One region of the Streptomyces sp. NPDC029292 genome, then DNA from elsewhere that is predicted to be linked to it. Evidence: riboswitches for the same ligand, from Rfam matches in the RefSeq annotation. Region 1 holds a riboswitch; the other holds the start of a gene.
What was found. A riboswitch is a leader RNA that binds a small molecule or an ion and turns the genes downstream of it on or off. The one in region 1 is predicted to bind cyclic di-AMP.
Positions count from the first base shown of each region.

Region 2: it holds a riboswitch for cyclic di-AMP, as region 1 does, so the genes downstream of both, ACZ4WS_RS02060 (M23 family metallopeptidase) here and ACZ4WS_RS20645 (M23 family metallopeptidase) in region 1, are expected to answer to the same signal.

Region 1 is NZ_JBVHXR010000009.1:41,668-47,511, reverse strand. Features, by position in the region: gene ACZ4WS_RS20660 (bifunctional acetate--CoA ligase family protein/GNAT family N-acetyltransferase) at 1-270, opposite strand, end outside; gene ACZ4WS_RS20655 (HPr family phosphocarrier protein) at 446-727, shown strand; gene ACZ4WS_RS20650 (GntR family transcriptional regulator) at 945-1,640, opposite strand; gene ACZ4WS_RS20645 (M23 family metallopeptidase) at 1,836-2,600, opposite strand; cyclic di-AMP (ydaO/yuaA leader) riboswitch at 2,614-2,773, opposite strand; gene ACZ4WS_RS20640 (M16 family metallopeptidase) at 3,028-4,431, opposite strand; gene ACZ4WS_RS20635 (M16 family metallopeptidase) at 4,428-5,789, opposite strand.
Region 2 is NZ_JBVHXR010000001.1:438,475-444,318, reverse strand. Features, by position in the region: gene ACZ4WS_RS02080 (helix-turn-helix domain-containing protein) at 1-63, shown strand, start outside; gene ACZ4WS_RS02075 (DUF6126 family protein) at 96-212, shown strand; gene ACZ4WS_RS02070 (tyrosine-protein phosphatase) at 226-1,023, opposite strand; gene ACZ4WS_RS02065 (alpha-galactosidase) at 1,204-3,273, shown strand; cyclic di-AMP (ydaO/yuaA leader) riboswitch at 3,572-3,732, shown strand; gene ACZ4WS_RS02060 (M23 family metallopeptidase) at 3,737-4,630, shown strand; gene ACZ4WS_RS02055 (hypothetical protein) at 5,137-5,271, shown strand; gene ACZ4WS_RS02050 (DUF6250 domain-containing protein) at 5,255-5,844, shown strand, end outside.

The sequences.
Region 1 (5,844 bases):
GATGAACTCGCCGCCCACCGTGGCCGCGAGCCCCACCCTGTCCACAAAGTCGTGGTGCGTGAAGCGGTGGACGTCCTTGGCGGACAGGCGCGGATACGGCGCGAAGAAGCGGTAGTACTTCGACTCGTCGGACACCTGCTCGTAGAAGCTGACCAGACGCTCGGCGTCATCAACGGTGATGGGCCTGATGCGTGCGGTGCCGCCGTCGCGCAGCACCACGTCGGCCTCCCAGTGAGCGGGGTACTCGTGCCGGTCCGACGAGGTCTGCATGGGCCCCAGAGTACGGCTCGCGTCCGACAACGGCGCGAGGCAATCTGTGGGGACGGAAGTCGGATCGAGGCCGCGGTCCGACGACACTCCGGACGGGACGAAGGACCGCCCCGGAGACGCTTCACGATATGGGACACTGGTCTAGACAACCCTGAACACTGAAGGGCAGCATCACATGGCTGAGCGCCGCGTCAACGTCGGCTGGGCTGAGGGCCTCCACGCCCGTCCCGCCTCCATCTTCGTCCGGGCCGCCACGGCCTCCGGTATCCCCGTGACGATCGCCAAGGCCGACGGCAACCCCGTCAACGCGGCCTCCATGCTCGCGGTCCTCGGCCTGGGTGCCCAGGGCGGCGAGGAGATCGTCCTCGCCTCCGACGCCGAGGGTGCGGACGCTGCCCTCGACCGTCTGGCGAAGCTGGTCTCCGAGGGCCTCGAGGAGCTCCCCGAGACCGTCTGAGCACCTCGGACATCGTGCGGCGGAGCCGCGTCGGCCCTAACCCGGGCGACGCGGCTTCGCCGTTTTTCGTACGCCGTCCCGAGAATTCTTCACACATCACCCAAGAACCCGTGTCGCACGCACGGAAATAGCGCACCCGGGAATTACCGGCACGCGAAAATAGAGGCAGCAGAAATAGACCCCTGCCGAATATCCCTCTTTGTATACGGCGCCGGTGTTAATGCCGCAGGCCCGTCATGTTTACGGGATGTTGCGAAGTCCTCACACGGTCCGGACGATCTCCCCCGCCGGGGAAACGGAGCCGGTGCGCGGCCGTCGCGCGCTCGGTGTGCAGGGCCGTGATCGCCCGCGCCCGCTCACTGTCGCCGCGCGCCACGGCGTCCACGATGCCGCCGTGCTCCGCCCAGGACTCCGCGGGGTTGGCCGGCGCCTCGACCGCGTACATCCAGGCGATCTTGTGCCGCAGCTGGGCGAGCGTGGAGGTCAGCGCGGGGCTTCCGGAGGCCTGCGCGAGCGTCTCGTGGAACCAGCCGCCCAGCGACCGCAGATCCTCGCTGTGCCCCCTCCTGGACCGCTCCTGACCCAGCCTGACCAGGCCTCGGAGCACCTTGAGGTGGGCCTCGGTGCGGCGCTGCGCGGCCCGCGCGGCACCCAGCGGCTCCAGCAGCATCCGCATCTCCAGGAGGTCCGAGGCCTCCTGCTCGGTGGGCTCCGCGACGCACGCGCCCGCATGCCGTCGGGTGGTGACGAAGCCCTCGGCCTCCAGCGTGCGCAGGGCCTCGCGCACGGGGACGCGCGAGACGCCGTAGCGCCGCGCGAGCAGTTCCTCGGTGAGCCGGCTGCCGCGCTCGTAGACACCCGCGACGATGTCGTCACGGATCGCCGTGCATACCGAGTGCGCCGGAATACGCATGACCGGACCTCCGCTTTAATCCCCGCGAAACGCCATCGATTGACGCTTGTTCAGTGACTCTATTGCAGGGAGCCGGAATTTCCGATGGCAGGCCGGAATCCATGGATATTTTTTGGACAGAGGCCGCTCGAAACGACGATGCCCCGGCTCGGTGGCCGGGGCATCGGAAGTGGTGGAGATCAGGTGAAGCGGTCGTCAGACGTTCACGCCGTGCGCGCGGAGGTAGGCGACGGGGTCGATGTCGGAGCCGTACTCCGGCGTCGTACGCGCCTCGAAGTGCAGGTGCGGCCCTGTGGTGTTGCCGGTGGCCCCGGAGAGGCCTATCTGCTGGCCCGGGGTGACCGTCTGGCCCACGGAGACGCCGATGGACGACAGATGGCCGTACATCGTGTACGTACCGTCGTGCATCTTGATGACGATCTGGTTGCCGTAGGCGCCGCCCCAGCCGGCCGTGACGACGGTGCCGGTACCGACCGCGTGGACCGAGCTGCCGGACGCGGCATGGAAGTCGACGCCGGTGTGGCTGCCGGACGACCAGAGGCTGCCGCTCGCCTTGTAACCGGTGGAGATGTACGAGCCGGTGATCGGCAGGACGAAGGAGTTGAGGCGCTTGCGCTCGGCGGCGCGGGCGGCGCGCTCCTTGGCCTCGCGTTCCTTCTTGGCCTTCTCCGCGGCCCGCTTCCGCGCGGCCGCCTCGGCCTTCTTCTGCGCGGCGGCCTCGTCGGCGGCGCGCTGCTGGGCGGCGGCCTGCGCGTCGATCTGGGCGGCGACCGAGTCACCCATGGTGATGGCCTGGGTCAGCCCGGTCTGCTCCACGGAGGTGTCCGCGGCGAGCGCCGGGGCGGCCAGCGCTCCGATGACACCGGTGGTGGTGAGCGCCGCGACGCCTACGGCGTTCGTGGTGGTGCGCTTCACGCGGCTCGGACGACGATGCTTCCCGGTGCCACAGGTGAACGCCATGTAGGGGCTGATCCTTTCCTTCCTTCTCGCCTACCGGGTTAGCTGACGGGTTCGGAGCAGGAAGGTCTCCTACGGACCCCCTCCTGGGAGGGCGTCCGATTCACCCCAGGGACTGCGTGTGGGTCCCCGGCTCCCCTGGCTCGCGCCGTACGGGGACTCGGCGATGACTGTCCGGTGCCGCGGGCGCGGCGCACTGCCTGACGAACAGCCGGACCGACGCTAATCGGGACATCTTTCAATCAACAAACGGATCACGGCTTTTGTAGCGCATGCCACAGGGCAGACAGGCAACCTCCGTGCCAATACGGACACCCCGAGGACGAAGTCCGGGAAAAGAAGCTTAAGTACGGGAAAAAGGATGAAGTCCGGGCAAAAGGAGGCCCAGGTGACTCTTCAGTCACCTGGGCCCTCAGGGGTCGTGCAGTTTCTACTCGGCCGGTACGACGGTCACTTCACCGATTCCGAGGGCCCTGACGGGCTCCGCGATCTGCGCCGCGTCGCCCACCAGGACGGTCACCAGACGGTCCACCGGGAAGGCGCTCACCGCGGCCGCGGTGGCCTCCACGGTGCCGGTGGCGGCGAGCTGCTGATACAGCGTCGCCTGGTAGTCGTCCGGCAGGTGCTGCTCGACCTGGTCGGCGAGCGTGCTCGCCACCGCCGCCGCGGTCTCGAACTTGAGGGGCGCCACACCCACCAGGTTCTGTACGGCGATGTCGCGCTCGGCGTCCGTCAGGCCCTCTGCGGCGAGGGTGCGCAGCACCTTCCAGAGGTCGTCGAGCGCCGGTCCGGTGTTCGGGGTGTCGACGGAGCCGCTGATCGCGAGCATCGCGACACCGGTAGCCCCCCCGGAGGGAGAAGGCGCGGCGGAGCGCAGCACCTGGCCGAACGCCCGCACACCGTAGGTGTATCCCTTTTCCTCGCGCAGGACGCGGTCCAGGCGCGAGGTGAGGGTGCCGCCGAGGCAGTACGTGCCGAGCACCTGGGCGGGCCAGACGCGGTCGTGCCGGTCGGCTCCGACGCGGCCGATGAGCAGCTGCGTCTGGACGGCGCCGGGGCGGTCCACGATGACGACGCGGCCGGTGTCGTCGGCGCTCACCGGCGGCACGGGGCGCGGCTCGGCCGAGGAGCCGGTCCAGGCGCCCAGCGTGTCGGCGAGCAGCGCGTCGAGGTCGACACCAGTGAGGTCGCCGACGATCACGGCGGTGGCCGTGGCGGGGCGTACGTGCTTCTCGTAGAAGGCGCGTACGGCCGCCGAGTCGATCTTCTGGACGGTCTCCTCGGTGCCCTGGCGCGGGCGCGACATGCGCGAGGTGGCCGGGAACAGCTCCTTGGAGAGCTCCTTGGCCGCGCGGCGAGCCGGGTTGGCCGTCTCGTGCGGGATCTCGTCCAGCCGGTTGCGCACCAGCCGCTCGACCTCGCTGTCCGCGAACGCCGGTGCCCTCAGGGCGTCGGCGAGCAGACCGAGCCCCTTGGGGAGGCGCGAGACGGGGACTTCGAGGGACAGGCGTACACCGGGGTGGTCCGCGTGCGCGTCCAGGGTGGCGCCGGAGCGCTCCAGCTCGGCGGCGAACTCCTCGGCGGAGTGCTTGTCGGTGCCTTCGGAGAAGGCACGCGCCATGATCGTGCCGATGCCGTCGAGGCCCGCGGGCTCGGCCTCCAGCGGCGCGGCGAGGATCACCTCGACGGCGACGACCTGCTGGCCGGGGCGGTGGCAGCGCAGCACGGTCAGGCCGTTGTCGAGCGTGCCGCGCTCGGGCGCCGGGAAGGCCCACGGCTTGGCCTCGCCGGCCTGGGGCTGCGGGTGGAAGTCCATGGTGGCGAGCTCGGTCACTTCGCCGCCTCCTCGTCGGTGTCTTCAGCGGCGTCGGTTTCTTCGGCGGCTTCGGCGGCGATCGGCTCGTAGACGAGGACCGCGCGGTTGTCGGGGCGCAGACGGGACTTGGCGACCTCCTGGACCTCCTCGGCGGTGACGTCGAGGACGCGCTGTACGGCGGTCAGGGCGAGCTGCGGGTCGCCGAACAGGACGGCGAACCGGCACAGTTCGTCGGCGCGGCCCGCGACCGTGCCGAGCCGGTCCAGCCACTCGCGCTCCAACTGGGCCTGGGCGCGCTCCATCTCCTCGTCCGTGGGGCCCTCCTCGGCGAACCGGGCGAGCTCCTCGTCGACGGCGGCCTCGATGACCGGGACCTCGACGTCGCCGGACGTCTTCACGTCGAGCCAGCCCAGGGAGGGCGCTCCGGCGAGCCGCAGCAGACCGAACCCGGCCGCGACGGCCGTGCGGTCGCGGCGCACGAGCCGGTTGTAGAGCCGGGAGGACTCACCGCCGCCGAGGACGGTCAGTGCGAGGTCGGCCGCGTCGGACGCGCGCGTGCCGTCCTCCGGGAGCCGGTAGGCGGCCATCAGGGCGCGCGACGGGACCTCTTCCTCGACGACCTCGCGCAGCTGCTCGCCGATGGTGTCGGGCAGTGAGCCGTCACGCGGGGCGGGCTTGCCGTCGTGCCCGGGGATGGAGCCGAAGTACTTCTCGATCCAGGCGAGCGTCCGCTCCGGGTCGATGTCACCGACGACCGACAGGACCGCGTTGTTGGGCGCGTAGTAGGTGCGGAAGAACGCGCGCGCGTCCTCCAGGGTGGCCGCGTCCAGGTCCGCCATCGACCCGATCGGGGTGTGGTGGTACGGGTGACCCTCGGGGTACGCGAGTGCGGTCAGCTTCTCGAACGCGGTGCCGTAGGGCACGTTGTCGTACCGCTGCCGGCGCTCGTTCTTGACGACGTCGCGCTGGTTCTCCATGGACTCGTCGTCGAGCGCGGTGAGCAGGGAGCCCATGCGGTCGGCCTCCAGCCAGAGGGCGAGCTCCAGCTGGTGGGTGGGCATGGTCTCGAAGTAGTTGGTGCGCTCGAAGCTGGTGGTGCCGTTGAGCGAACCGCCCGCACCCTGCACCAGTTCGAAGTGGCCGTTGCCCTTCACCTGGCCCGAGCCCTGGAACATCAGGTGCTCGAAGAGGTGTGCAAGGCCGGTACGGCCCTTGACCTCGTGGCGCGAGCCGACGTCGTACCAGAGGCACACCGCCGCGACCGGGGTCAGGTGGTCCTCGGAGAGCACCACGCGCAGGCCGTTGGCCAGGCGGTGCTCTGTCGCTGTCAGGCCGCCGGAGCCTGCCTCAGCTGTGGCCGTGTGACCCATGGGCATGTACGTCCCTTCGATCGCGGAAAACTGCCGAATTCCTGTCGGTCCTGCCACTGTA
Region 2 (5,844 bases), on a different contig from region 1:
CCCACCGCCGCGCTGTGCCTCGGCCCGGCGACGGGGCACCCGACGATGGGAGAGACGTCATGACCGAACCCACGGAACCCGGCACCCGGCGGTCCATGGAGGAGAAGTTCCCGCGCGCCCTGTGGGTGCGGCTGATCATCTATGTCGCCGTCGGCCACCTCTTCGCGGCCTTCATCTACCTGCTCTTCACGCTGGGCGCGCAGAACCAGTAGGCCCTGTCGAGGCTCAGTCCAGCAGGCGCTCGCGCAGGCGCTCCCGCAGCTCGGGGGTGATCCGCAGCGCCTGCTCCAAGTAGGTGTCGACCCCGCCCCAGGTCCCGTCGATGGTCTCGAAGGCGGCCGTCAGGTATTCGGCGCGCGCGTCGAACAGCGGGCTGAGCAGCTCCATGACCTCCGGGGAGTAGGCGGAGGCGGAGGTGCTGGAGCGGTGCACCTTGTAGCGGCGGTGCGTCGCGTTCGACTCCAGGTAGTCGGTGACGATGGCCTCGCGATCGACGCCGAGGGAGAGGAGCGTCACGGCTATCGACAGCCCCGCACGGTCCTTGCCCGCCGCGCAGTGCATCAGCGCGGGCACGCTGTCCTCGGCCAGGGAATGCAGCACCTGGGAGTGCTCGGCCGTGCGCTCCTTGATGATCGTGCGGTAGGACCCGATCATCCGGTTCGCCGCCTTGCCGTCCGACAGGAGCGCGCGCAGCTGGTCGATGTCGCCGTCCCGGACCATCTTCCAGAACTCGACGCCGTCGGCCGGGTCGGTCAGCGGAAGATTCACGTTGCGCACGCCCGGCAGGTCGACGTCCGGGCCCTCCAGCTTCTGGTCCGAGGCGTTGCGGAAGTCGAAGATCGTGTGCAGGCCGAGGGAGGCGAGGAACGCGGCGTCCTCGTCGGTGGCGTGCGCGAGATGACCGCTGCGGAACAGCTGCCCGTACTTCACCCGCCGGCCGTCCACGGTGGGCAGACCGCCCACGTCCCGGAAATTGCGCACTCCGGTCAGCTCAGGCTCGGTTGACGGGATCTGCTGCGTCACGGGGGCTCCTCCCATTCGGCCGTCGGCGCTGCTCGGCATCGCTCGCCAACGGGACTGCGCTCTCGACGATACGACATGGGTTCCTGGGGCAATGAGTTGTCCACAGGCGTTGCCTCCCAGGTGCGGGGCCCATGATGATGTTGGTGCCTGATCGCAGCTGTTCGGATCTGTGGGGGATTGATGATGGAGCTCGGCGCGGACGGTCGGACCTGGCTTCTTTCGGGGCCGACGAGCAGTTACGCACTGCGGCTCACCGAACTCGACGAGCTGCTGCATCTGCACTGGGGCCCGCGCATCACGCTCCCCGACGCCGAGGCCCTCGCCGCCCTGTCCGCGCCCCAGTACTGGCCCTTCGAGTCCCCGCTCGACGGACACGAGGAGTACCCGGTGGAGGGCGGCCCCCGCTTCGTACGCCCGGCCCTCTCCGTGCGCACGGACGAGCGGCGCGGCACCGAGTGGCGCTTCGAGGAGTTCGAGGCGGACGGTGAGGAGCTGCGGCTGCGCTTCTCGGACTCCGGGTTCGGCATCACGCTGCACTACCGGATGCGCGGCGACGTCGTCGAGCGCTGGGTGACGCTCGCCAACGAGGGACCCGCTCTGGAGCTGCTGCGCGCCGACTCCGCGACCTGGACGCTGCCGGAGCGCGAGGGCTGGCGGCTGTCCCAGCTGCATGGGCGGTGGGCTGCCGAGTCCCGGCTCGTACGTGCCCCCCTCACCTACGGTGAGAAGGTCATCGGCAGCCGGCGCGGGCACACCGGGCACCAGCATCTGCCCTGGGTGGCGCTCGACAGCGAGGCGACCGAGGAGAGCGGCGAGGTGTACGGCTGCGCGCTCGCCTGGTCGGGCTCATGGCGGATCTCCGTGGCCCAACTCCCCGACGCGCGCGTGCAGATCACCGGCGGCGCCGGGTACGACGACTCGGGGCTGCTGCGCCTGGAGCCGGGCGAGTCGTTCACGACACCCGTCTTCGCGGGGCTGTGGAGCGACGGCGGCTTCGGCGGGGCGAGTCGGGCCTGGCACGCGTACCAGCGCGCGTATGTCATCCCGGAAGCGGACCAGGACCGTCCCGTGCTCTACAACTCCTGGGAGGCCACCAACTTCGGCATCTCGGAGGAGCAGCAGCGGGCGCTCGCGCGGCGGGCCGCGACCATGGGCGTGGAACTGTTCGTCGTCGACGACGGCTGGTTCGGGACCCGCACCAGCGATCAGGCGGGGCTCGGGGACTGGACGCCCAACCCCGATCGCTTCCCCGCCGGGCTGAAGCCGCTCGCCGACGACGTGCACGCGCTCGGCATGCGGTTCGGGATCTGGGTCGAGCCCGAAATGGTCAATCCGGACAGCGAGCTGTATCGCGCGCACCCCGACTGGGTGCAGTTCCAGCAGGGGCGAACCAGGGCGGAATACCGCAATCAGCTCGTACTGAACCTCGCGCGCCAGGACGTTCAGGAGTACCTCTGGGAGCAGCTCGACAGCCTGCTCTCCAGCGCCCCCATCGACTATGTGAAGTGGGACTTCAACCGCTGCTTCACGGATGCGGGTTGGCCCGGCGAGCCCTACCCGCAGAAGCTGTGGGTCGCGCACGTGGAGGCGCTGTACGCCCTTCTCGACCGGCTGCGGGCCGCCCACCCCGGTGTCGCCTTCGAGTCCTGCTCGGGAGGTGGCGGCCGCGTCGACCTCGGCATCATGGCGCGTACGGACCAGGTGTGGACCTCCGACAACACCGACCCGCTCGACCGGCTCGCCATCCAGCACGGCTTCAGTCAGATCCACCCGGCCCGGATCATGGCCGCCTGGGTCACGGACAGCCCGAACGCGCAGCTCAATGGCCGGGTCAGCTCCTTGCGCTTTCGGTTTGTGAGCGCCATGGCCGGGGTGCTCGGCGTCGGCGGCGATGTGACCGAGTGGAGCGAGCGGGAGCTGGTCGAGGCGCGGGAATGGGTGGATCTCTATAAGGAGATCCGGCCTGTCGTGCAGCGCGGCGACCTCTACCGGCTGCGGCCCCCGGAGGGTGGACTGAGCGCGGTCCAGTACGTCCACGGCGGCGAGACCGTCGTCCTCGCCTGGCTCCAGGCCCAGCACCACGGGGAGCCGGTCGCCCCGCTCCGGCTGCGCGGACTCGACCCGACAGAACGGTACGAGTGCCGCGAAACGGGCGAAGTGCACCGCGGTGCGGTGCTGCTGCATCACGGGTTGCGTACGGGGCTGCGCGGGGACCTCGATGCGACAGTTATCCGGCTGCGTCGCATGTGACTGTTCTGTCCGAATTGGAGCCTTCGTTCCAACTGGCCCTGGAATAAAGCGTCGTGGGTCGACGTGCGTGAGCAGCGTCATATTCGTGACGATGTGTGGCGGGCCCCTTTTATCAACCTGCCCGAATTCACGGACGGGTTGAGAAGCCGGAAAGATCACCTATCCACGGAGGGTGACGGGAATTCCGGCATGGATCAAGAAAGGCATCGGCACAGAAAAGCCACATGCTTGTCGATGCGCTCTCATCTCGCTTACGTTCGGCCTCAATCCGGACGGACGCCCAATCCTGCCGCCGCCCGGAATCCGCACACTTACCCGCACACGGCAGGAGCGGGGGACCCGCAGGTACCACGCCTGTTCCGGTCTCCGGAACGGCTCGGGGTATAGCCGCGCATTCGCGTGGCCGGGCATCTCCAGCCCGCACCCGACAGCTCACCTCGCAGGCGCCGGAGAGGAATTCGTCATGCCCGCGAAGGGTAAGCACCGCCGTCCCAAGTCCCAGCGTTTCACCCGCTCGATCGCCGTGGCCGGAACCGGTGGCGCCGCACTCGCGCTGCCTCTGATGGGGGCCACCGGTGCGCATGCCGCGACCCCGACGGCGTCCGTCGCGCAGAATGTCGAGAAGACCACCACCGTCGCGAAGAAGACCGCCACCGCCGCGAAGAAGGCCGCGACGAAGACCTATGCGGTGAAGGCCGGCGACTGTCTCGCGAAGATCGCCGACGAGCAGAACGTCAGCGGCGGCTGGAAGAAGCTCTACTCCGACAACCGCACGGCCGTCGGCAGCGACCCGTCGCTGATCCACCCGGGCCTGAAGCTGACGATCGGCAAGAAGGCCGCGTCGAGCAGCGCCACCCAGTCCTCCGCGAAGACGACGTCGACGAAGACGACTTCGACCGCGCCGAAGGCGAGCACGGCCACCCAGGCCGCGGCCGCCACCAGCAACTTGGGCTACACCCTGCCGGTCGACGGCGCCACCGTCGGCACCGGCTACAAGGTGGCGGGCAGCATGTGGTCCAGCGGCTACCACACCGGCGTCGACTTCGTGGTCCCGACCGGCACCACCATCAAGTCCATCGCGGCGGGCACCGTCGTCTCGGCCGGCTGGGGCGGCGCGTACGGCAACCAGGTCGTCATCCAGCACGCCGACGGCAAGTACTCCCAGTACGCCCACATGTCCTCCCTCTCCGTCTCGGCGGGCCAGACCGTGACCGAGGGTCAGCAGATCGGCCTCTCCGGCGCGACCGGCAACGTCACCGGACCGCACCTGCACTTCGAGATCCGCACCACGCCGGACTATGGCTCGGACGTGGACCCGGTCGCGTACCTGCGCTCCCACGGTGTCGCCGTCGCCTGACGCTGTCCCTGTCTCTGAAGCCAGCACTGCCTGTCTCTGAAGGCAGCACCGCCTCCAAAGGCCGGACCCCACGATCCCCGGGGTTCGGCCTTTGGTGTTTCATGATCGATTCATGATGGGCAGATTGCGGTCTTGTGGCAGGGGTGCAAGGGGTATCGACAGCGTGCGAGAGTGACTCCACAGTGATCTCCGTAAGCGCTTTCTATGCCTCCGGAGGTCCCTGTGCCCGGCGTCGACCGACGCACCGTCATCAGGGCGCCGCAGCCGCGGCCGCCACCGCCCAGTTCTCCTGGGCGCTGTCCCGCAGCGCCGCCGCCGCTGACTCGGCCGGAGGCGACACCGAACGTGAGACCCCGAAGACTCGGCGCGGTCACCGCCGCCGCGCCCTCGCAGGCCGTCGGACCGCCCACGCGCCGCGTGGTGGAGAACCCGGACCGCGGTCTGGTCGCCGTCCCCTCCGGAAACGGCCGCTCGCCCAGAACCCCGAGTACCGCCTCGGCTGGACCGTGCGGGGCTACCTCCAGTCGACCTACGCGGACTACTACCTCGGCACCGAGACCCGACGCGTCCCGAAGCCCGCGATCACCACGACCCGTCGTACCGCCACCGAAGGAGACACCTCCCATGACGACCAGTCGTAGAACCTTCGGCGCCCTGGCCGCCGGTGCCGCGCTGGCCGCGCTCGTGCCGGCGCGGGCCGCGAGCGCCTCGCCGCGCCACCGCCGCGGACGGCTGATCGCCGCCGACGACTTCCGGCACGGACTCGGCCAATGGGTCACCGAACTCCAGGACGGCGGTACGGTCACCGCCTCACGCGGCGTCCTGGAGATCGACGTACCGAGCGGCGCGACGGTCTGGTTCAAGCGGAAGCTCGAAGGGCCGTACGTCATCGAGTACACCGCCACACCCGTCTCCGAGGGCGGCGCCAACGACCGGGTCTCCGACCTGAACAACTTCTGGAACGCCGTCGACGTCCGCTCCCCGGACGACCTCTTCGCCACGGCACGGGGCGGCGCCCTCGCGGAGTACGACTACCTCAAGACGTACTACGTCGGATACGGCGCCAACTCCAACACCACCACACGGCTGCGCCGGTACGTGGGAGAGGCGGGCGTCCGTCCGCTGGTCTACGACTACACGCAGCCGCTGCTCGTCGCGAACGAGCCGAACCACGTCAGGATCGTCTCGGACGGTTCCGTCGTGCAATGGTGGAA